Regions from separate parts of the Chlorobium sp. genome, predicted to be linked through region 1. Evidence: riboswitches for the same ligand, from Rfam matches in the RefSeq annotation. Region 1 holds a riboswitch; each other region holds the start of a gene.
What was found. Region 1 has a riboswitch for cobalamin ahead of WBP50_RS06630 (vitamin B12-dependent ribonucleotide reductase). Riboswitches for the same ligand answer to the same signal wherever they lie in the genome.

Region 1 (7,827 bases):
GTGGCGTCGGAAACCGGGTACCGGCCCGCACCGGCGGCGGTCGCCCAGTAACACAACGCGAAAGAGGGTGTCCCCGGTCATATCGGGGACACCCTCTTTCACCTTTTTCCTTCAGCTTCTCCCAAACCCGTCCGGAAACCTCTTCCCCGGCTTACGAACAGCCGGTCGTGGTACCGCAATCCTCGCACACCTTGCAGGTTCCGTTCTGTTTCACCCGCATCGATCCGCAGTTTTCGCACTGCTCTCCGGTAAAGCCCTGAACCTTTGCCTGCAGCATCTGGGTGCTCATGCTCGAGGCGTACTCCGACATCAGGTGATGCTGCTCCGCAACCGTTTCCGCAACCGGCTCCCGGTGGGCCGAGCCGTTGCTTTTCGCCTTGTCATCCCCTTCGCCTCCCGACGGCGGCACCTCGTCGACAGCCTTGACATGCACGAAATCCTTGCGACCGAGATAGTCGTAGCCGATCGAGCGGAACACGTAATCGAGAATCGAGGTGGAGTTCTTGATGGCATTGTGACCCTGCACCGCACCGGCGGGTTCGAACCGGGTGAAGGTGAAGCTGTCCACAAGCTCTTCGAGCGGCATGCCGTACTGCAGGGCCTTGGAGGCGAGCACGGCGAAACAGTTAAGGAGACCCTTGAACGAAGCGCCCTCCTTGTACATGTCGATAAACACCTCCCCGAGCGAGCCGTCTTCGTACTCGCCGGTACGGAGAAACACCTTGTGGCCGCCGACGTAGGCTTCACGGATATACCCCTTGCGCCGCTTGGGCAGCATCCGGCGCTCCGAGCGGTGATAGACCCGCTCGACAATCCGCTCCTGAACTTCCCTCGGGCCTTTTGTTTCGTCGAGCGTCTCTTCGTTGCCGAGCATGATGATCTCGTCGAGGTCCTTGTAGCTTGAAATGTTGAGCGGCTGCGAGAGCTTCGAACCGTCACGGTAGATGGTGATGGCCTTGACCATATGCTGCCAGGCGGCACGGTATACGTCGCCGATTTCGGCAGTTGTGGCCGAGCCCGGCATGTTGACAGTTTTCGAGATGGCTCCGGAAATGAAGGGCTGTACGGCGGACATCATATGGACATGGGCCATGTGGGTGATATAGCGCTCCCCTTTTCTGCCGCACCGGCTGGCGCAGTCGAAAACCGGCAGGTGTTCGAGCTTCAGATGGGGCGCCCCTTCGATGGTCATGGTGCCGCAGATGTAGTCGTTGGCGACTTCGCTGTCCCGTTCGGTGGCCCCGAGCGCCTGAAGCATGTCGAAATCGGGACTGTTGAGCTGTTCGTCGCTGAATCCCAGCGACTGGCAGAACTCCTCGCCGAGTATCCACTTGTTGAAGGCGAAACGGATGTCGAAAACGGTTTCGAGCTGCAACTCGACCTGCTCGATCTTCTCGTCGGTAAATCCCCTGCTCTTCAGCCACTGGCGGTTGATGGCGGGGCATCCGGCAAGCGTGCCGTGACCCTTGCAGTACTTTTCGATATCGTCGATCTGCGAGTCGGTGTAGCCGAGCCGTTCGAGAGCCTTTTGCACCGACTGGTTGACGATCTTGAAGTAACCGCCGCCGGCCAGTTTCTTGAACTTGACGATGGCGAACTCGGGCTCGACGCCGGTGGTGTCGCAGTCCATCACCAGACCTATCGTGCCGGTAGGGGCGATGACGCTGACCTGCGCGTTGCGGAAGCCGTGCTTTTTGCCTTTCTGCAGGGCTTCATCCCATATTTTTCCGGCAGCCTCGAAAAGGTCGGCCGGACAGTATTCGCTGTCGATGCCGCGGGGCTTGACGCTGAGTCCCTCGTACTCCTCCTCCGAATTGTTGCGGGCGGCACGGCGGTGGTTGCGGATGACGCGCAGCATCTCTTTGGAATTGGCCGCGTAGCCGGCAAACGCGCCGAGATCCTTTGCCATTTCAGCCGAGGTCACATAAGCCTGACCGGTCATGAGCGCGGAAATCGCGCCGGCCAGGGCGAGGGCCTTGGGCGAATCGTAAGGAATGCCGAGCACCATCAGCACGGTACCGAGATTGGCGAAGCCGAGACCGAGCGTGCGGTACTCGTAGCTGAGACGGGCGATATCCTTCGACGGGAAATGCGCCATCAGCACCGATATCTCCAGCACCACAGTCCAGAGTGCCGAAGCGTGCAGCAGCTCCCTGACCCTGATCTTTCCGGTCGATTCATCGACGAAGTGAATCAGGTTGAGACTGGCCAGATTACATGCGGTATCGTCGAGAAACATGTACTCGGAGCACGGATTGCTTGCATTGATCCTGCCGCTCTCCGGACAGGTATGCCACTCGTTGATGGTGGTATCGAACTGGAGGCCGGGATCGGCGCATTTCCATGAGCTCATGAGAATTTTTTCCCAGAGGTCGCGGGCTTTCACGGCTCTTGCGGTTTTGCCGGTCGTACGCTCGCGGAGCACCCACATATCGTCGTTTTCGACGGCTTTCATGAAGGCGTTGGTGACCCTGACGGTGTTGTTCGAGTTCTGGCCGCCGACGGTCTGGTAGGCTTCGGATTCGTAATGCGTATCGTATTCGTCGAAGTCGAGGGTGGTGTAACCCTGATCGACCAGGGCAAGCACCCTGAGGATATAGTTCATCGGCACGGCCCGCGAAAGAGCGTTCCTGATGAGAAGCTGCAGCTTCATGTTTTCGGAACGGTCGGAGCCGTTGGCAATGGCTTCGTCGACAATCGCCTTGAGAAAACGGGAGCAGATCCTCGAACCGGCCACCAGTGAAGCTACCTTGTCCTCTTCACGCGCCTTCCACTCGATGAAGCGCTCCACGTCCGGGTGGTCGATATCGACAATCACCATTTTGGCCGCGCGACGGGTGGTTCCGCCGGACTTGATGGCTCCGGCCGCCGAATCGAATATCTTGAGAAAGCTCATCAGCCCCGAAGAGCTGCCGCCGCCGCTGAGTTTTTCGCCGGATGAACGCAGGTTCGAGTAGTTGGTGCCCGATCCACTGCCGAACTTGAACACTCTCGCTTCGCGCACGGCAAGATCGAAAATGCCCCCGTCGTTGACCAGATCGTCATTGACCGACTGGATGAAACAGGCATGGGCCTGGGGACGGGAATAGGCGTCTTCGGACTCCCTGGTCTGGCCGGTTGCCGGATCGACATAGAAGTGCCCCTGAGCGGGTCCGTCGATGCCGTAGGCGAAGTTCAGTCCGGTATTGAACCACTGGGGAGAGTTGGGTGCGCCCATCTGGCGGAGCAGCATATAGGCGACCTCGTCGTAGAAAGCCTGCGCGTCGTCGGGCGAATCGAAATAACGGTTCTTTTCGCCCCACTCCTTCCAGCATCCGGCAAGACGGTGCACGACCTCCTTGATGGAGCGCTCGCTGCCGGTTACAGGCTGGCCCGTTTCGTCGAGCACCGCGTTTCCGTCAGCATCACGCCGGGGTACCCCTGTCTTGCGGAAATATTTCTGGGCGAGAATATCGGCCGCCACCTGCGACCAGTGTTTCGGCACCTCGATATCGTTCAGTTCAAACACCTTCGAGCCGTCCGGATTACGCAGCACGGATGAACGGAGGGTGTACTCGAAACGGTCGTAGACGTTCTCTCCGGGAGAGGTAAACAGGCGGGCGATTTTCATATGAAGTCTCCAGAATCGATAAATGATTGTTGATAGGTAAACCCTTTATATTCAATAAGTTACCTTACCCGGACAACAAGCTTGCAAGCCATTGCTACTGTCTTTAGGGGGGCAATAGTATGGATAATATAACCTCACCATACTGACGAAAAAAGATCATGAAATAAAAAAAGATCAGACGGCTGAAAAGGTCACCCGGCTCTATTCCCGAAGCCGATCGGCGACAAGCAATTACGGCAGGTTTCCTGACTTCGACGGTTGCATCGACTTCCGACGCTTTTTCCTGCGGCATCCTTCCCCTGCTTTTCCCGTGGTATCTGGAATCGGCAGAGTGCATGCCCGCGAACCGCAACGACCATCCGGACAGAGCTGTCCGTATCGACTCACGGCAAACCATCTTACAGTTGCGGGTACAGTATACGATTCAGACGTACTTCCCTATTATCCGGCAGCATTACGCATCCGGCACCGTACTATCGAATGAATTGCTGAAGTGTAACGATTTTTCACCGGCAGGCAAAACAGGATGGTGATTTTCGGGCCATGGCACGAATTCCCCTGCAGCATCGATCGAACTCCGGAGAGCGTTCAACACCAAGAGCCTGATAATGCCCGACCCCGACCGCTCCCTGTCAATCCCTCACCGCTCTTTTTCCTCCCGCAGGAGGGTGGCGAGTGCGGCGATCTCCGCAGCCTGCGCTTCAACGGCATGGGCGAGACGCTCCATGTCGGAGCGCCGCTCCCGTTCGGTTTCGGCGTCGAAAAGAATCGGCTTCTGAAAGCCGGCGGAAAGCCTGAAAATCCGCAGGCAAAGCCTGAAAAGCATCACATAGAAAACCGGCAGCAGCCATTCGCCGAGCACGACGGGAAGCTCCTGGTAGTGACTGACAACCCCTGCCCAGTCGCCGGAAAACAGCGCATCCCACTTGACGAAAAAGTAGAGATAGACCAGCGGATGGAAACTGAGAAAAAACCGCAGGATTTTCGACTGACGGCGGACCTCCGGATTCTGCTCATATTTTGAAAGCACCCAGGGGAAATGCCCGACGGTCATGACCGAACGGCGGTCGTTGAGATAGCGCGCACCCTGCAGGGCCGAGTCGATGAAGGTAGCCACAAGACTCAGGAGGCCGGTCGAGAGCAGGGCGGCAAGAAAGGCATAGCTGAGGTCATCGAACTTGAAGGAGCCTGACAGGTACGGAAGGGATATCGATTTCGGCCGGATGACGATGAACAGGAGGCCGATGCCGGCAAGGATCATGGAAAAGGTATGGAGTTTTCTGGCCTGCCGGAGACTCTCGATCACCGCCTCGGCATTGGACCCCTGCATGGAGTTTCCCGGAGGATCGAGACGCATGAGCGCCGCGGAATCGGTCGGGGCGGAATAAAAACCGTTGACGCCGATATCGCACCCCAGCAGGGTTTCGTACCGGGTATTGATGTCGATCGTGCTTTTGCTCAGCCGGGCTCCTCCAAGATCCGCACCATCGAGATCGGCCCCCCTGAGATCGGCTCCGCCGAGGTCCGAATCCCGCAGATTCGCTCCGGAAAGACTCGCGCCGCTCAGGTCGGCATCACGGAGGTCGAAGCCCTGGAGATCCGCGCCCTGGAGGTCCGGATACGCCATGCCATTCTGACGGCGCCACAGGTTCCATGAGGCGACTCCCCGCAGGAGAACCGAAAGCTGTTCCTGGCTTGCCATGTTTTAGGTATTGATCAGCAGGGGTTCTTTCCGACGTAGCGAAGAATGGCCCTGAAGAGCGACGCGCTGTGAATGACCTGCGTATAGGTCTCGGCCTGGGTCATGTTGCGGTTCTCTTTTCTGATCTTCCGGCCAAGCCTGCGGGCGGTTTCGGCAACCCGTGCGATTTCGCGGGCAAGATCCTCCTCGCTTTCGATACGGATATCGTACATGCTCCGCTGGATATAGCCGATATTGTTCAGGGCGTTGCATTCGATAATGCCGTCGTTGACGCCGTGGCGCTCCCTGTTGAAGTCGTCGTAGACGGTATTGTGCAGCGGCATGGAGAGATCGCCGGCATAGTGGGCGCAGAACACGAGCGGATAGTCGGCATACTTGCCGGTCGCACTCAGCTTTTTATAGTCCCTGACGGAACCGATAATCGCCCCGTAAAGGTGCCCCTCTTCGTCATCAGGCAGGTTGAAGCGCTCCACCTGCTCCATGACCATCCGCGCCGTCACTTTCCTGTCTGCGTTGTTGTTGTAGTAGTGGTTCTTCTCCTCGACGGGCCTGAACATATCCCTCGACTTCACCACATCGGGAGCCGCGGCGCTGTACCAGCGTTCGAACCCCGCAGCCTGGGCGACGGCCATATGCGTCCGGTCATGCCATGCGCAGGCATCGGCGGCGCTGAAAAACAGGACCAGAACGGTGGTCATGATCGACATCCCTCTGGATGTGCGTCCGAAAAAGCGTTCCATACGTGATGAGGGTTTGATGGTTCGAGAGTGAAACGGCGCCGACCCGGTCCGGCGCCCGGTAAAGTCATGTTCAGGCCGAAAGATCGAGCATACGCCGAATCGGCTTCAGGGCGGCGGTTCTGAGATCTTCGGGCAGCACCACCTCCGGCTTGCGCTCCTGCATGCACTGCACCAGCTTTTCGAGCGTGTTCTGCTTCATCTGCTTGCAGACGCTGCGCGGGTTCTGCATGTCCTTGGGCGCCGGAATGAACTGTTTCAGGGGCGAACGTTTCTGCATTTCGTAGAGAATGCCCGGCTCGGTTGCAACAATGAAAGCGGAGGACTGGCTCGATACCGTAAAGTCGAGCAGCGCCTGGGTGGAGCCGACGAAAGCGGCATGGCGCAGCACCTCCTCCCTGCACTCCGGATGCGCTATCAGGAGGGCATGGGGGTACTGCCGGCACGCTTCGAGAATGTACTCTTCGGAAAACGCTTCGTGTACATAGCAGTACCCCTGCCAGAGCACCATCTCCCGCTGCAGCTTTTTCATGAGGTAGCCGCCGAGATTGCGGTCCGGCCCGAAAATTATCTTCTGCCCGGCAGGAATGGAGCGGATGATCCGCTCGGCGTTCGAAGAGGTGCAGATAAGATCGGAAAGCGCCTTTATCTCCGCCGAAGAGTTGATATAGCTGACGGCAACCGCGCCGGGATGCTGCCGGCGGAACTGCATGAACTCCTCCGGAGAACAGCTGTCGGCCAGCGGGCATCCGGCATATTCGTCGGGAACGAGCACCAGCTTTTCGGGATTGAGAATCTTGGCTGTCTCGGCCATGAAGTAAACGCCCGCAAAAACGATCACGTCAGCGCCGGTTTTCTCCGCACTGCGCGCCAGGGCAAGGCTGTCGCCGACAACATCGGCTGCCTGCTGAATTTCGGGAAGCGTGTAGTAATGGGCAAGCAGAACCGCATTCAGCTCTTTTTTCAACTGCCCTACACGGAGAAGCAACTCCTCTTTTGATGGAAACGGCTCTACAGGTTCAGAAGTCATGATCGCGTTGCTAAGGGGTTCGGGGCTCCGCCCTGAGCGTACCCCGTTACTGGAAAACTTGATGCGGCCCGTAACTGCCCGCCGGTTATTTCAGATAATATTCAAGATCGTCGTCCTCCCTGATGAGAAGCAGAATCGCCGAGTTGGGCACGATGATGTAGCGCTCCTCCTCATACTCGATCTCATAGGAGCTGTTCTGGATGAAAATGGCCAGATCACCGACTTTCGCCTGCAGGGGAATGTACTGCGCGCCGGTAAGCTGCTCCTTCCAGGGCTCGTCGGATTCCGGCGGCGGTCCTACCGGATAGCCCGGCCCGGTCTTGATGACATAACCACTCTGGATCCGGGCTTTTTCCTGAATGCCCGGAGGCAGGTATATGCCTGATTTTGTGCGTTCGTCGAGAGATTTCGGCTTGATTAACACTCTGTCGCCGACAACAATAAATTTATCTGTTATATTTATGTTTTGCACCATATGTTGACAACTTGTCATATTGGCCAGGAACAATACTGTACCTGAAACAGGAAAATGTAATAAAAATAACCGCTCAGGCAAACCACACGGGCTTGCGGACTACAGGAGCGGACGGCATCAGGTATCTTAAACGGAATTTGTGATCGTGCAGAAGTTTTTCAGTTTTCTCCTCAAACATAACGCCTACCTGCTCCTGCTGCTTTACTGCGGTATCGCTCTCCTCCTGATCAGGTTCGAGCAGGACGACATGCTCTCGAAAATACGGAGCGGCGG
Region 2 (7,827 bases), on a different contig from region 1:
GACGACGGCTTTTCCGGAGGGACTTTTCGGCCTTCCGCCGCTCTCTTCCCAGTAGGCGACAACCTCGAGCGCACTGGTGAAGGGCAAACCGTGCAGCCGGTCGAGCAGCGCATCGTGATCGCCGCAGAGTTTGAGGGCCTCGATCACCAGTTGCGGGTCGTGCCCCTCCCTGACGGCACGGTCGTAAGCCGCCACAAGCCGGGGATTCTGACTTTGGAGGACCGTGGTGCTGATCCGCTGCCTCCGGGCGGAAGATGCGGCAAGCCATGCTTTTTCGAAAATGGAGTGATCGGGATCCTCAAGAGAGAGGTAGCGCTCCGGATTGCCTCGCGCAAGCCCGAAAAGGGCGTCCATCTCGAGCGCGGGCGCATGGCGGCCTTTCGCTTCGATCTTTTCGGCGATGTCGTCGCGATCGGCGATACTCCAGAGCGTGAATACCATACCGTTGCCCCAGTCGGTTTCCGGCATGGCCTCAATCGCCTCGAGCATATCCTGCCGAAGCGCTTCGGAAGCGTGCGTTCTCTTGAGCGGCTCCTCGAAGCGACGCGATTTCCAGTAGTTCCACAGCGCGACGTGCATGACCGGCCCGTCGGCGTGCCGCAGGAGCAGCAGACGGCGGAATATCGCATCCGCTTCCGGATGCCCCCCCTCTACCGCGCCCGCCAGCTCAAGGGTGGCCTCACGGCTGTTGCCCGTAAACAGGCGCTCCACCGCCCTGTTCCTGAGAAACGGGCCCAGAAGGGGAACGGTCGCAAAAAGGTGTTTTTCGGCTTGCATCGGATTTCAGGCAGTCGGCGAATGATCGATTTCCAGACTGGATTATACATATATTACGCTCTAACAAGCAAACAGAAGGGTACCTCTGTAAAGTTATTGCACACCCAAACTGCTGTGTTGGCCGGTGCTCGAAATCCTCATGTACTACGTGTACACTCCGGTTTTTCCGCTCCGGCCGCGCTGCTATACTCGCGCTCCTTTATGGAGCTTGCATTTTGATCGCTCATCACACTTTATAGAGATACCCGGAAGGCTCGATTTCGATACGGTTCACAAGGAAATCCGCCTGCCTGCATGCCTGCGCCTCACGGCATCATCCTGCGATAGTATTTCATTCGATGCCCCGGAACCAGCCCGGGATGAAAGATCGCGACGAGATCCCTGAGCACTTCGTCCGGTTCCATCATGCCCGTCTCCCAGAAAAGCGTCCGTCCGTCGTCGAAGGTGAGGTTGTCGTTGTTGAACACCTTGCCGGATTTGACCGAAGAGAAATACTGATAGCGTTTGTCATCGCCAAGCAGGTCGGTAATGGTTTTCGCATTGTACCGGGGATTGACCCAGTATTCCGCTTCGATGCCGACCTTGAGGGCGTGTTCGAGACTGACCGGATTCTCTTCGTATTCGCCGCTCTCTTCGAGTATGTAGCGCGCACCTGCGTCGTGCAGGAATCTGATGAACCATGCGCTCGAACCGTGCGTGGTCCAGATGCCTCTGGTGGCGTGGCCGACAATAACCGTCGGGCGCACGCTGAAAGAATCCTTCACCGATGCTTCGAGTTTTTCATAACGTTCCGCTGCGCTCCTGAAACAGGCCTCCGCCTCCTTCTCCCTGCCATAAAACGCACCGAAAAACCGTATCCACTCCAGAACGCCGAGAGGATGCTCCTCGAGATGCATGCACACCAGCCCAGGCCTGATGCCCATCGAAAGCAGTTTGTCATGGATGTCGGTATCGCTTCCCGACGAGTAGACGAAGGCGATATCAGGGTCGATGTTCACCATGGTCTCCATGTTCATATCGGCGGACATGCCCGTCTCGAGCACCTCTCCGGCAGCCATCTTCCGGCGGATCTCAGGGTTTCCCGTCCACTTCCCCATGCCCACCCCCGCTATGCTTTCGATCCGGTCGAGCTGCCCGATCATGGCTACCTGCAGGCCAAGACCGCAGGTTACTTTCCTGACAGGAGTGGCCACAACCAGGGCGTCAGGATACCCGGAAGGCGCGGTTTCTCCTCCGGGAACGAGCAGATAGCGATAGAACACCCCGAGCCTGGCCCCTTTCGGCTTCCTGATCTCGATGAGGGTACAGGAACCAACCTTTTTCATGGTAAAACAGCGGGCGTAACGCAGGGGGATTTCCTGCTCCACGACCCTCTTCGCACCCCTTCTGACCGGCCGTTCCCGCTCCTGCCGGCACCCCGCCAGCAGCAGAAGGGGCAGTACCGTCACCAGTACTGCCCGCATGATCCGGAATGAAACGAATCTCATCTGCTTTTCCATACCTCAGAACGTTACCGTATATTTCACGCCGAACGACCTGCCCGGCATGTTGTAACCATCCTTTTCGGTGTAGTTTTCATCCAGAAGGTTCTTCACCGTCAGGGCGACGCTGTTCTTCCCGTCGATGGAAACGCCAACCGTCGCATCGAACACAAGAGCCGGTTCATGCTCAAGAACGGAATTCTTCAGCGTCGGACGTATCGACGTAAAATAGTTGTCCTCGTAACGGGAGCCCAGGTAACGGGCGCTGAGACGGGCATTGAGAAGATGGAAGTCGTTGTACTCGATACCGAACGAGCCGAGCCCGGCGCGAACATATTTCATCGGGCTCTCGACGCCGTACTTTGTTACCTCGGCTTCGAATTGACGGGTGTAACTGGCATAGCAGCGCAAGGAATAACGGTAGTCGGCCATCGCTCCGAAATCGCAGGAGAGTTCGAACTCCATGCCCCGCAGCCTGGCGCTTGCCGCATTGACATAGGTTTTGATCTTGCTGCCGTCGCTGGTGCTTTCCGTTGTGATGAAATCCTCCCATTCAGTATCGTAGTAGGTGACATCGGCCCGCAATCCCCGTTTCTCGTCGCTCCAGGTCAGACCGGCATCCCAGGTCACGCTCGTTTCCGGCTCCAGGTCCGGGTTGCCCCGCACCGTCCAGCCATAGGTATCGATATACTCCCCGGCCTTCTGCAACGCGGAGGGCGACACAAACGCCCGGCCGATGCTCGCATGGGTCTTCAGGGCAGGCAGTAATGAGTACTGGAAAGCCAGCGATGGGCTGAAAAACCCGTCATGCGTCTCTTCCGTATCCACGTCCGCGATCAGCGGCGTATCAAGCATGGCAAAGGTGCTCATGTCGTAACGCATTCCCGGAGTGACGACAAGCCGCCCGTCGAGGAACGAGAGCCCGGCTTCGGCAAAGAGGCCGAGGCTGCTGGTCCTGCCGTCCGGACTGTAGGGAGCGGCGGAAACCCCTGGAGCGCTGTGCCTTTGGGTTTTGTAGGTCGATGTATGGTAATCGACGCCGGCCGTCACGCGATGCCTGCCGATGGTTACGGCATCCTGCAGCTGAAAACCGTACTCCTCGTTTCGGCCTTCGAAATAGGCGTACGTCTTGCCCGAGGCGCTCTTCAGGTTTCGGCTCTCGTCTTCAGACCAGTAGGGCATGAATTTGACATGGTGTCGTCCCGCCGTACCGGTAAGGGAAATATCCGCGGTTTTGCGGAAGACATCCTTCAATCCGTCTTCATAATAACCCCAGATGGAACCGGGCGTATGAACCGACGGAGCGTTGAAAAACGCGCCGCGCAGGTCGAGCCTGAAACTGTCGCTGAGACGGTAGCCGATGCGGAGCGAACCGGAATTGCTGGAATAGGTGGAATTCCGCATGGCGCCGATCCCTTCCTCGACCATCTCCGGGGAGGGATCCGAGATGAGCGTGTTATTGCCGACCTTGTAATCCTCGTTCTGGCTGAAATACCGGAAACCGAGGTCGAAATCGAAACGGTCGCTGATCGAACCGCCGATCGCGCCGCTGCCGTCGAAGGTTTCGAAGCTGCCGTAGCCGAGCGATACCTTGCCTCTGATGGGTCCCTGGGACTTTTTCGAAATGAAGTTGATGGTGCCTCCCATGCCCTGCGATCCGTACAGTGCCGATGAAGGCCCTTTGATCACCTCGACCCGCTCGATCATGTTCATATCGACGGCGGCGAGGTTTCTCGTGCCAAGCGGCCTGCCGTCAAGCAGATACGAGACATACTCGGCATTGTAATACGAGCCGGCATTCGGAACGAATCCCCTGATCGAGACCCCCGAAAGCATGCCGGGATACTCGATGACGTCAACACCGGCAGTCTTCTTGAGCAGTTCCGAAGCACTTGCCGGATCGAGCGCCTCGATATCCTTGCCGGTGATCACCTCGATCTTGCGCGGTATGTTCTTCAGCTGTTCCTGGGAACGTGTCGACGAAACAACGATCTCGCCTGCCGAATGCGCGCTTTCGGCAAGGGCGACATTGAGCAGCTTCCCCTGACCGGGTTTGAGATACCGCGTTGCATAACCGATAGAGCTCACCGTCACCCGGCCCGCATCACCAGGAAGGGTCAGCGTGTATTCGCCGCGCGAATCGGTAACCGTCCCTGCGCCGCTCCCCTCGACCCGAATCGTTGCTCCGGGCAGAGGAGTGCCGTCATCGCGGCTGGTGACGACCCCGGTTATGACCCGGCTTTCGGCCGAGGCTTCCGGCACCCATACCGACACAAGTACGGCAAACAGTCCCGCCGTACGAAAAACTTTCTTGACTGAGTAGGATTTCATCGAGTTTTGTTTTGTGGTTGCACAATGCCAATGCGTTGTTGTTGCTGTCTGTCGGCCCCTTTCCCCCGAATGCAGGAAAGGGCCGGCCCTGCTGCGATAAGAGGGCGTCATCCATGCCGGACTCCGCCCGGACACGCTCTCTGCATGGTGCAGGCAACGGGCGCGGCATCGGAACCCTTCAGGCCTTGAGCCGAAAGGGAGAACGCTTCGCCACCGGAGAAACGGCAATGCCGCCTCCCTCCCGCCGGGAATATCATCTCTTGCTGTCATCTCTGTTCGCTTTTTTCCCGAAGCATTACTTCGTTACGGCAGGTCTTCTGACTCTCCCCATGCTTCCGGCCTTCCCGGTCCGCGGGCGCGGACCAGTGGCCTTTTCGGAAGCACCGCGCCGCCGGCGGATGCCGACGGAGGGATTACAGCAGCGGGCACTGTCCCGGATTTTCACCGGGTTCCCTTTTCATTCCGGCGCCTTGCAGCGCCGGAAACCGTAACTGAATAATTAAACGTTAGTTACTACTTGTTCTCTTCGACACAAGCCAAAGTGGACTTGGTGGACGAAATTCATCATTCATCATTCTCCTTTATCCTCCACTCACGTTTCCACCGCTCGACCTCATCGCCGGTGAAAATGTCGATCCGGCCGCCCTGAAACGCTCCTTCGACATCGCCGATCCGCTCTTCGAGATCTCCCTCGATGGAGAGGGCCGCCTGGCGCACCGCCTCGAGCAGGTCCGGCCTGGCATCCCAGAGTCCCCTCGCTTCGGCTTCGAGCAGTCGGCGGGTGATCTCTTCGAGCGCCCATGGGTTCTGCCGGCGGATCCATTCACGGTTCTCCTCGTTCTGCACGAAGGTCTCCACCACCTGCTCGAACACCCAGGTCTCCACCTCGCCCGTCGTGGCGCTCCATTTGAAGAGGTTGTTGATACGCGAAGCGAACCCCTGGGCTCCCTGGAAACCGTGCTCTTTCATGGATGCTATCCATGCCTCGTTGCAGAGCTTTGCGCGAACCGAACGCTCGGCCTCATCCCTGAAATCGCGGATATCGGGATTGCCGGGGCGGGTCGTATCGGCCCACCAGGTTTTCACGGCTTTTCCCGACAGCACCTTTGCGGCCGCCGCCATTCCCCCGGCGCTTGCGGCATAGCAGCCGCAGTCGAGCGCATCGTACTCCCCGGAGGTCTGCTTTATGCACGAGATTTCGACCCTTGCAAGCTGGCGGCTGAACAGGTCGTACGCCTTGACCCCCTGGTCGAGCTGCCCGCCGCCATAGGCGTAGCCGGAGTGGTTGATGTAGGTCTCGGCAAGGTCGCGCCGGTCGTTCCATGCCGACGCGTCGAGAGCGAGGGCCACCCCGTTGGCATAGGTGCCGGGCGGCGAGGAAAACACCCGGTAGAGCGACAGGCGCTGCATGAGCGAATCCTCCATCTTCCCGGCGTGGGACTCCTGCAGCGCGGCAAGCTGCTCGAGGGTGTGCTTCCTGACGAAATTGGATTCCGCCGGTTCCTCCTCGAGGGCGCTGACGGCGGCGACCGCCCTGTCGATGAGCGCAAGAAAATGGGGAACCATATCGCGAACGATGCTGCTGGTCTCGATGGTGACATCGATCCTCGGCCTCGGCATAGCGACACCGTCGATGGTGATCGCCAGCTCGTCGAGAGGCGTGAGGGCGATCGCGCCTACCCTGCCGCTAGCCTGCCGCACCGGCCTGACCCCCATGAGGGCGAAGATCTGGGAGAGCAGCTCGCCGTCGGACTTGAAGGCGTCGGAGCTCCAGAGGCTCATGCCGATGCTTTCGGGAAAGCGGCCCTCTTCGCGATAGAATTTGTCAAGCAGCATGTCAGCCATCGCGGATCCGATCTTCCAGGCCGCTTCGGTGGGCATGGTCATGATGTCGGCAGCGTAGAAATTCCTGCCGGAAGGGAGCACGTCAGGCTTTCCCGACGACGGAGCGTCTCCGAGACCCGCTTCGATGTAGCTTCCGGAAAGAGCCCTGATCACGTTGCGCACTTCGTCGCCGGCGCGCCCTATTCCGGCAGCGGTCTCGATGCACCAGTTCGCGAGCCGTTGCGGAATCCGCCCGGCAGCCGCTCTCAGCGCGGCTTCAGCCGAGTCCGGGTCGATAACGGCCGCAAGAATTCCGGAGGCTTTCGTAAATTCGTCTCCCCCGGATGCCGGATGCAGCGCGGCAAGTTCGGCTGCCGAAGGGAAACCCTCGCCGAGACGCGGCAGTGCGCAGAGCAGCATGGACGACACCGCCCGAAGCGACGGCGGCTGACCGAAGAGATGCATCCCCTCCGGAACCATCGAAAGCTTCAGCAGCGACATCCGTCGGGAGAGGGTTTCGACCTCCGCATGCAGCTGGGCGATCGTTGCGCCTTCCGGCAGAAAGCGCAATCCGACTCCGAGATCGAGCAGCTCCTCCTGCAGGGCTTCCTGTCGCGCCGTCTCCCTGCCATCGACCGCTCGCCGGTATTCGCCCAGCAGTTCGTCGTAACGCTGCAGTTCCGTGTTCAGGACTGCCGGACGGCAAGCCGGGGTGAGATGATCGACGATGACCGCGCGACCGCGACGTTTGGCCATCATCCCCTCTCCGGGCGTGTCCATGATATAGGGATAGATGTTCGGCAGGTCGCCGAGCGAAATGTCGCTGAAGCAGTTTCGGGAGAGCACCGCCCGCTTGCCGGGAAGATATTCGAGCGCGCCGCTCGTCCCGAAATGGACGACGGCGTCGCACTCCTGCTGTATCCAGAAATAGGTCGCCAGCCAGTGGTGCGGAGGCGATATGCCGGGATCGTGCAGGATACGGCACACCTCCCCGTCACAGCGTGCACCATAGCAGCCACGTTTCGGCTGCGGCATAACCAGCACCTTGCCGAACCTGAGCCCGGTAATGAGCAGGGCCGGTTGTCCTTCGACTTCGAGCGCCATGCCCTCTCCGGGAAAAACGCCCCACTCTTCGTTCACCTGGCTGCGTACCTTTTCGTCGAGGGTGCCGAACCAGGTCTGGTACTCCTCCCGGTTCACGGCGTGCAGGACGCCCCCCTTTCGCAGGATCCCGTCAGCCGTTGTCCAGCGGAACTCAAGCAGCGCCTTCCGATCATGGATCATGGCGAGCAGGTCCTTCCCGGATTCGGGAAGTTCCCCGACGTCGTACCCTTCGTGCCGCATCCGCCGCAGGAGCAGCAGAAGGCTTTCGAAGGTATCGAGTCCTGCCGCCATGCCGATGGTGCTCTCGACT
Region 3 (7,827 bases), on a different contig from region 1:
GTAATGATTTTCTCCCAGGCGGGGTGTTCGGCGCCCCTGCCGAGCAGAATCCCGATAACGCTTTCAAGCGGTATCTGCACCGAACCCAGCACGATATCGAGAAGAAAGAGCAGCAGAAGCGCAAGCAGGAGCACGAACAGCATGCCTGCTTTCGGAGAAAGAAGGGGCCACGCATGCCCGTCCGAAGCCTGCGCGCCGGAAATACGGACGGCCATACTACCTGATCTCCCGGTAAAAGGTTAGGGAATCGGGTTTGCCGCCCTTTTTCGGCAGCAACCCGGGGTGCAGGATGGAGATAAGATCACGGAGAATCAGATCGGGCCTGAGAACGCCGTACTCCCAGTAGGCGTTTCCTCCTGCTGCGTTAATCCAGCGGTTGTTGTTGTAGACCCTGCCAGTTTTTACGGAAAGCATATCCTGGAAGCGGCTATCCATGGCAAGCAGTTCGTCCATCGATTCGACCGCTCCGGGGTTCAACCAGTAGGGCGCCTCGAGCGCAACGGGATAGACCGCTTCGATATCCAGGCTTATGCTGCCCGTACCGGGCCTGTCGCTCCATGGATAGGCCGCACCGGCGTCGTGCAGCAGGGCCGCGACGTAACTGCCGCCGGCAGGAACGAACCAGGTATCCTTTACCGGAAGGCCGGTCAGTACCGCAGGCCTCTCCCTGACGTTCTCTGTAAGGGCGGCGAGTTTCCGGTAGGAGCGCTCTATGGCGTCGAACTTTTCGCGAGCCGCATCCTCCCTGCCGAAAAGAGCGCCGAACAGCCTGATCCACTCGGCGCGCCCGAGAGGCGACGGCTCCAGCCATTCGGCAACGACGAGCACCGGGATGCCCGCCTGGACAAGCGCCTGATAATCGGTCTTCCGGGCCGCGGGAAGCGCCGGCGCGATAACCAGATCGGGGTCCAGATTCAGCAGAACCTCGACATCGGGACTGAACGGCATGCCGATCGCTTTGATCGCTCCGCTCCTTATGCGGGATCTGACCGCAGGGGTGTTGACAAACTCGGGACGGGAAACCCCGATAATGCCGTCACTCCTGCCGAGCATATCGATAAAACCGATATGCGTGGTGGAAAAAACCGCAATCCTTTTTACCGGGGTCCGGACGGGAACATAGCCATGGAAACCCTTCGGAACCGAAGCTCCGGAGGGAAGCAGGATATAGCGCAGCGTGTCCTTCCGCCCGTCCGGAGCCGGATCGATGTGCAGGGTGATGAATCCGGCGTGATGCTGCAGGGAAAACCCTTTCGCATACCGGATGAAACCGCTCCCGGCGTGCGGCGCGGAACCGGATGGCGACGGGCCGGAGCCCTCTTCCTGCACGGCAGTACACCCCGAAAAAAACAGCAGCTGCAGGATCAGACCGGCAAGCAGCAGAGCCGGGCGAACCCCTTTACGGGAAGGGGTCGCTCCACCTGGATGCGTCATCGCACTACCCTTCCGACACATACGTACCTCATCTCTTTTCATTCTCTTTCAGTCGGTATATTCTACAAGGTGCTCGAAAGCCTCACGCGGGGGAAACGATATCGCCCCTGCGGCGCATATCCTTTCGCAGGCGGAACACAGCACAATGCACCGGTACGGCTCGGCGACCGTCATCTTCGGCCGACGCCGCAGCCCCTCTTCCCGGGGCCCCGATGCGAAAACCTCTTTCGGGCAGAAATCGAAACAGGAACTGCAACTGTTGCACAGATCGGGATCGATCGCCGGATACCATTCGATCTGCTCACGGGGAACAGTCAGCCGACGTTTTCTTCTCTTGTCATGGTCGCTCACGATTATCTCCATTCACAGGTTTTGCCAGCCCCCCCGCCCCACACACAGACGGGAGGCTCTGACGGAGAAAAAGGGTCGTTCACAATGCAACCGCGTATCCGACCCGGAGAAGACGGCCCGGATCGTAATAGACGTAACGGCTGCTTGCCGTTTCAACCAGATTGCCGGAGGTCTGGATTTCGGTATCGAACAGATTTTCAACAGCGACCGTGACATTGCCGGGGCCCGCTTTCACCCTTCCGGAAAGATCGAAAGCGGTATAATTGTCCAGATTGTCCTGGCGGCCGGCAAGTATCCGGCATCTCAGGTCGAGACCGAACGGTATCGAGGCATACGTGATGCCGAAGGTATTCTGGAACTTCGGACCTGGCTGGTATTTTTCTCCGTAGATATCTTCCGAGACAGGATCCGCCCAGTATCCTGCTGCAGACAGCGAAACCCTGCCGAGAATCCCTGCTTCGCCATAAAACGGGCGCAGTCCGAGCTCCCATTCGATGCCTTTCGTTTCATACGCGCCGGCATTGAAATAGCGGTAAGGCTTTGTCTTTCGATCGATCTGGATCTTGTCGTCATACGTCATCCAGAATCCGGAAATCCTTGCCGAAGCGCAATCGCAGTTCCACTTGAACCCTGTCTCGTAACTCCAGCCCGATTCCGGTTTGAGGTCGGGATTTCCTTTGATGGTTTTGCTGTCGTAGTACAGCTGGGTAAAGGTCGGAGCCTGAAAAGCCTTGCCCGCATTGGCAAACAGATTGAGATCGTCCGAAGCTTTCCACATAAGACCGACGCTTGGCAGAAACACGTTGTAATCGGTCGTTTCCGCTTCGTTGTCGATGAACTGCTCCCTCCCGCCGAACGTCAGGATAACGTCATCGCCGAACCGTTTTTTCAACTCCGCAAATACGCCGTAATCATCGCGCGACTTCTCCCCGTAGATGTTGGAATATTCGGCATAGCGATGAACATAGTCCGCTCCCACGCTCAGCTCGAAACCGCGGGAAAAAAGAAAACGATAATCGGTCTCGGCGCCGTAATTGTAATTCAGACGCTCGACCTCCGACTCGAATACCCCATCGACGTACTCCGTCTGAACGCGATTGTCGTAAACGCCGTACAGCTTTGCCTTGAACACATCGCTTTCATAACGAATATTGAGAAAATGAAAGTCGCTCTGCTGATCCGTCCGTTCGACCAGTCCCGAATCATAACGATCGATGAAGCCCGTTTCGTAGCCGGAATACTGATAATCGATATAGGTGTCGGCAAACGGTGACAGGTTGAGACTGAACATGTACCGGTCGGTCTCGTCAAGGGCATTGGTGTACTTGTTGGTAAACTGACGGCCGACATTGTCGAGTTCGCCCATGTGCTGGTAACGAAAACCGATAGTCGCGCCGGGCAGGTTGACGCTGACGCCGTGGTTCATCCACGATTCGTTGCCGAATTCAACCGAGGCGGTCGCCGATGTTTCGCCGGAAGGTTTTTTGGTAACGATATTGATCACGCCCGACATCGCATCGGCTCCATAGAGCGTGGACGCGGCGCCCTTGAGGACCTCGATTCTCTCGATCTGGTCTATGGAAATGGCACTGAGATCATACCCTTTCGAAGCTGCCTGCTGGACAGGCATGCCGTTGACAAGAATGAGCTCGCCGTCGGCCATCCCCCTGATGTAGACCGAGCTGTTCATGCCGAGTTTGTTGACGCCAAGGGGAGCGAGGGACTTGTACCCGAGACCGCCGATTCGGGAAAGCGCTTCGATGGCGTTAGTGGCCCCGGTTTTTTTGAGTTTCTCGCTGTCGGCGACGGTTATAAACCTGGCGCTCTCCTTTTCCTTTTCAGAAAAATGGCTGCTCGTCACCACCACCTCATCGGTAGTGTAAAAGCGTTCGGAGGGTTCCCCTGCGTACAACGCGCTCTGGCATGCAACGCAAACCGCAAGAAAGGCAACTGTTTTTTTTGTCATGTGTCTGCCTGTTATCAGTTTCATAAAACTTCAAACTGACTGACAGGTCCGTCCAGGGGCAGGAAACGTACACGAAAAAAAAACACGAACACGGCATCCATACGAAGCCAACGATGCTGAAAAGCCGGAAAGGCGCGCACGGAGCAACCGAAAACAAACCGTTAGAGCAGAAAGTACCTGAGCCGCTCAGGATATGGATGTCGCCGGATACATTGTTTTTTTCATGTACAGTATTGCCTGAGACTATAAACCCGTAGTCTGATTATTGATTGCAATAGCATAACCGGCAGGTCTCCTGACTTTCACGGTTTACTTCCTTTGCAGACCTTCCCGCGCTTTTCCTGGGAGGAAATCAGCGCAGTGACCTGAAAAGACCGCTTTTCAAACTCATGTGGCCATGAGCTCTGAATGGCGGTTTACCGTTGTACAGTTGCGGGTACAGTGTACGAATCTCACGTACTTCCCTATTCTCCGGCTTTTAAGCCGGCACCTGTTATGACGAGAAAGAACTTCGAGGGAATTAGATAGCGAATAATTTTTTCAAATGCAAGAAATCTGTGAGCGGTGAGCGGTGAGCGGCAAGAATAACCGGAACGTCAGTTCAGCAAAAAAAACTCAGAACTATTTACAACTGTAACTTCCGGCACTCTTTCGCCCCCGGACTTCCGGCTAACCGCCCACCTCTCACGGCGACCGACTTCCGCCTTCCGGCTCACCACTCACCGCCCACATCTTCTGCTACTGACTTCCCGCATTCATGATGCTGCGGGCTATGCTCTTGCAGTAGTGGTGCATCTCTTCGAAGGCATGCAGCAGCTCCATATGCCGGTCGTGCGTCATGGCCGATTCGGGCAGCCTGCGCAGCCGTTGCAGATGCCGGACTTCAGCTTCCGCGGCAAGCACGGAAAAATCGTCGGCACCGTGCACGATTGCCGATGCCCTGGCGGCACCCATCTCCTGCACGGCACCGGTAAGACCGGCAACTTCACCGCAGAGAAATGCATGCAGGGCCGACAGGTCAGCCATGCCTTCCTCCGTCAGGGACATCGAGGCTTCCGGGGATCGCCCAGTCAGCTTCTGCAGGAGAGCCTCGATGCTGTCGCCTATCGACTCCTGGTCCTTGACGATAGCCATGAGTGCGAAAACTTCCCGGGACTCGCGCTCACCGAGCTCCTGCCGGCTGATGGCAATGAGATAATCCGACATTTTCGATTCAAGAAAGTCGATCTTTTCCTCCCGCATGCCGATTCCCCCGGCAAGGGAAAGCTCCGGAAAAAGCGTATCTCCTGCCGCAGGGTTTCCGGTAAAAGCCGGAAGCAAAGCCCCTGCCATCCTTTCAAGAATACGGTTCATGCGCACAGTCTCTGCCCTTGCATAGCTCAGGGCAAGCGACGGCGTGGAGAGAGCGGAATTGGTGATATACCAGACGGAAGGCCGCAGCCGCGTCTCTTCAGGACTGTCGGGAATCAGACGAATCAGCAGTTTCGCCCAGAAGGAAATCAGCGGAAGGAACATGACCGCCATAAAGACATTGTAAAACGTATGGGCATTGGCAATCTGGCGTGGAATGGCCGTTCCGGGAACCCCCGCCGCCGGTGAAAGCATGCGAACGAAATCGGCATACCAGGGAATGAGAAACAGAAAAACCGCAACTCCGCTGACATTGAAAAGCACCTGCGCAAGAGCGACGCGGCGAGCCGGACGCATGGTGCCGATACTTGCCAGCGTTGCGGTAATGCAGGTGCCGATATTGGCGCCGAGCAGCAGCGGAATGCCGGCTTCCAGGGACAGTGAACCCTGCTGGGCAAGCGTGATCACAATGCCGATGAAGGCTCCGCTGCTCTGCATCAGAGCGGTCAGCAGCATACCGGCAAGCACGCTGTACAGCGGATTTTCCATGTAGCCAAGAAGTTTCAGAAACGGCTCGTAAGAGCGGAGGGGCACGACAGCTCCCGACATCAGACTCATGCCGAAAAGAAACAGCCCGAATCCATAGAGCGCTTCACCCGCGTTGCGAAGCGCTTCCCTCCGGCTCAGGAGGTTGAGCGCGAAACCCGCGGCGAAAACCGGCAGACCGTACTCGTGAATCCTGAAGGCGATAAGCTGCGCCATGGCCGTCGTGCCGATTTCCGCGCCAAGCATGATGGAGAGCGCCTGGACATAGGTCATAAGCTGCGACTGCACCAGCCCGACCAGCATGACCATGATGGTGCTGCTCGACTGCACCATCATGGTGGCAAGGGCTCCGGCAAGCAATCCGGAAAAACGGTTATCGGTGATACGGGCAATGAAATCGCGCATGCGGCTCCCCGCGGCCTTCTTGAGGCCACCGCTCATTACCGTGATGCCGTAGAGAAACAGCGCAAGCCCCCCGGCAAAGGAAAGCGCTATGGACGGAAAGGAAAGTTCGTTATGCATGGCGGTGCAACGATGCGGAATTCATGACACCAAGAAGTTCTCCTGTCTTTCTTTTCCTGTAGGCAAACACCTCCTCGAGGCGGCGGCTCACGATCAGCGCATTGACCAGATCGCCGAACACTCCGAAAGGCATCGAATAGTCGATCCGGTCGGTCATCTCGATGCCTCCCGGAATTTCACGGAACTGATGCCGGTGGCGCCAGCTCCCGTAAGGCCCGGATTTCTGCCGGTCTTCGAAAAGGAAAGGTCTGTCGACCTTCGTTATTTCGGTCTCCCACTGCACCGGCAGCATCATGAACGGGTAAAGCGTATAGGTGATCAGCATGCCCTCGTAAATCTGTTGCCCTGCAGTACCGCTGGTGATCCTGAAAAACATTTCCGGTGGCGTGATCCTTGCCAGGTTCGCCGGATCGGAGAAAAACTCCCATGCCTCTTCGATGGAGACCGGAATGCACTGCCTGAAGGTCAGGGTGTTGAGCCCCATGATAGTAAGGCGGATTGTGTTACCGTTTTCAGCTATAACGGTTTGAAGGGGTAAAAAGTAGCCGTCTGTAATGCGGCGACACGGAATATTTTGCAGCAGGGAGCATTCGGATATCATCTTTTTTTGCCATTTTCCCTGCTGAAGGAAAGATATTGTCCCATGTAACCGCCATCCCATGACAAAAGCCACGGTAGCCGCGATCATCGCGCCGGACAGGGCCAACCGGTCGACGGTGCTGCTTACCCGGAGGGCCGTTATGCCCTTCAGGGGATTCTGGTGCCTTCCCGGAGGACATATCGACCAGGGCGAAACCGCTCTTGCAGCAGTCAGGCGGGAGGTGGGCGAAGAGACCGGGCTCGGGTTTGCCTATCCGGAGTTCCTTTGCTACATCGACGAAATCTTTCCGCAGTACGGCTTCCATGCGGTTGCGCTTGCGTTTTTCGGAACAGCTGAGGGAACCCTCCGCCTGATGCCCGACGAGGTCGAGGAAACGGGCTGGTTCCCTCTCGACGAGGCGCTTTCGATGCCACTCGCCTTCCACCATAACGAACTCCTGAAACAGTATGCGACTCGCGACATGGCATAAAGGCATCCCTTTCCTGCTCCTGCTCTCCTCGGTCCTTCTTCTCTGCACGGGCTGCATGAAAACCGAAAGCGGAGCTGAAGCAAAGCAGGAGACGAAACCCCGAATCGTAAGCCTCGCGCCGAGCATTACCGAAATGATTTTTGCCATCGGAGCCGGAGAACATCTGGTGGGGCGAACCACGGCGTGCGACTGGCCCGCAGAGGCCGCCAGGGTTCCGGTTGCGGGAGCTTTCGGAAGGCCCTCGATGGAGGTGCTGGCCTCCATGCATCCGGATATCGTCATCGACGTCGATCTCGAGGAGGAACAGAGCAACAGCAAAATCAGGGATCTGGGCATCCGGACCGAAAGGATCATCTGCAGAACCCCTGACGATATTCCCGAAGCGCTCAGGACACTCGGAAAACTCACCGGCCACCGGCCTCAGGCCGACAGCCTTGCCTCCGTCATTGAAAAAGGCCTTGCCGGATTCAGGAAGAAAAACCTCGGCCGCAGGGAAAAACCCCTGGTCTATCTTGAAATATGGGATGATCCCTTCTGGACCGGCGGCAGGGACAGCTACACGTCGGCCCTGATCAGCTATGCCGGAGG

Region 2: another riboswitch for cobalamin. It lies ahead of WBP50_RS10695 (TonB-dependent receptor); the one in region 1 lies ahead of WBP50_RS06630 (vitamin B12-dependent ribonucleotide reductase).
Region 3: another riboswitch for cobalamin. It lies ahead of WBP50_RS10810 (TonB-dependent receptor plug domain-containing protein); the one in region 1 lies ahead of WBP50_RS06630 (vitamin B12-dependent ribonucleotide reductase).

What each region holds. Positions count from the first base shown of each region.
Region 1 covers NZ_JBAWHG010000040.1:44,631-52,457, reverse strand. Annotated here, with positions in the region: gene WBP50_RS06635 (cell division ATP-binding protein FtsE) at 1-51, shown strand, start outside; gene WBP50_RS06630 (vitamin B12-dependent ribonucleotide reductase) at 152-3,610, opposite strand; cobalamin riboswitch at 3,829-4,098, opposite strand; gene WBP50_RS06625 (pentapeptide repeat-containing protein) at 4,251-5,312, opposite strand; gene WBP50_RS06620 (hypothetical protein) at 5,327-6,052, opposite strand; gene nadA (quinolinate synthase NadA) at 6,123-7,079, opposite strand; gene WBP50_RS06610 (co-chaperone GroES) at 7,165-7,554, opposite strand; gene mreC (rod shape-determining protein MreC) at 7,700-7,827, shown strand, end outside.
Region 2 covers NZ_JBAWHG010000061.1:21-7,847, forward strand. Annotated here, with positions in the region: partial or broken gene WBP50_RS10685 (hypothetical protein) at 1-777, opposite strand, end outside; gene WBP50_RS10690 (ABC transporter substrate-binding protein) at 1,083-2,276, opposite strand; gene WBP50_RS10695 (TonB-dependent receptor) at 2,280-4,589, opposite strand; cobalamin riboswitch at 4,880-5,094, opposite strand; gene WBP50_RS10700 (cobaltochelatase subunit CobN) at 5,154-7,827, opposite strand, start outside.
Region 3 covers NZ_JBAWHG010000061.1:34,256-42,082, forward strand. Annotated here, with positions in the region: gene WBP50_RS10795 (FecCD family ABC transporter permease) at 1-215, opposite strand, end outside; gene WBP50_RS10800 (ABC transporter substrate-binding protein) at 217-1,434, opposite strand; gene WBP50_RS10805 (4Fe-4S dicluster domain-containing protein) at 1,483-1,797, opposite strand; gene WBP50_RS10810 (TonB-dependent receptor plug domain-containing protein) at 1,865-3,751, opposite strand; cobalamin riboswitch at 4,020-4,260, opposite strand; gene WBP50_RS10815 (Na/Pi cotransporter family protein) at 4,490-6,169, opposite strand; gene WBP50_RS10820 (SRPBCC family protein) at 6,162-6,653, opposite strand; gene WBP50_RS10825 (NUDIX hydrolase) at 6,829-7,239, shown strand; gene WBP50_RS10830 (cobalamin-binding protein) at 7,217-7,827, shown strand, end outside.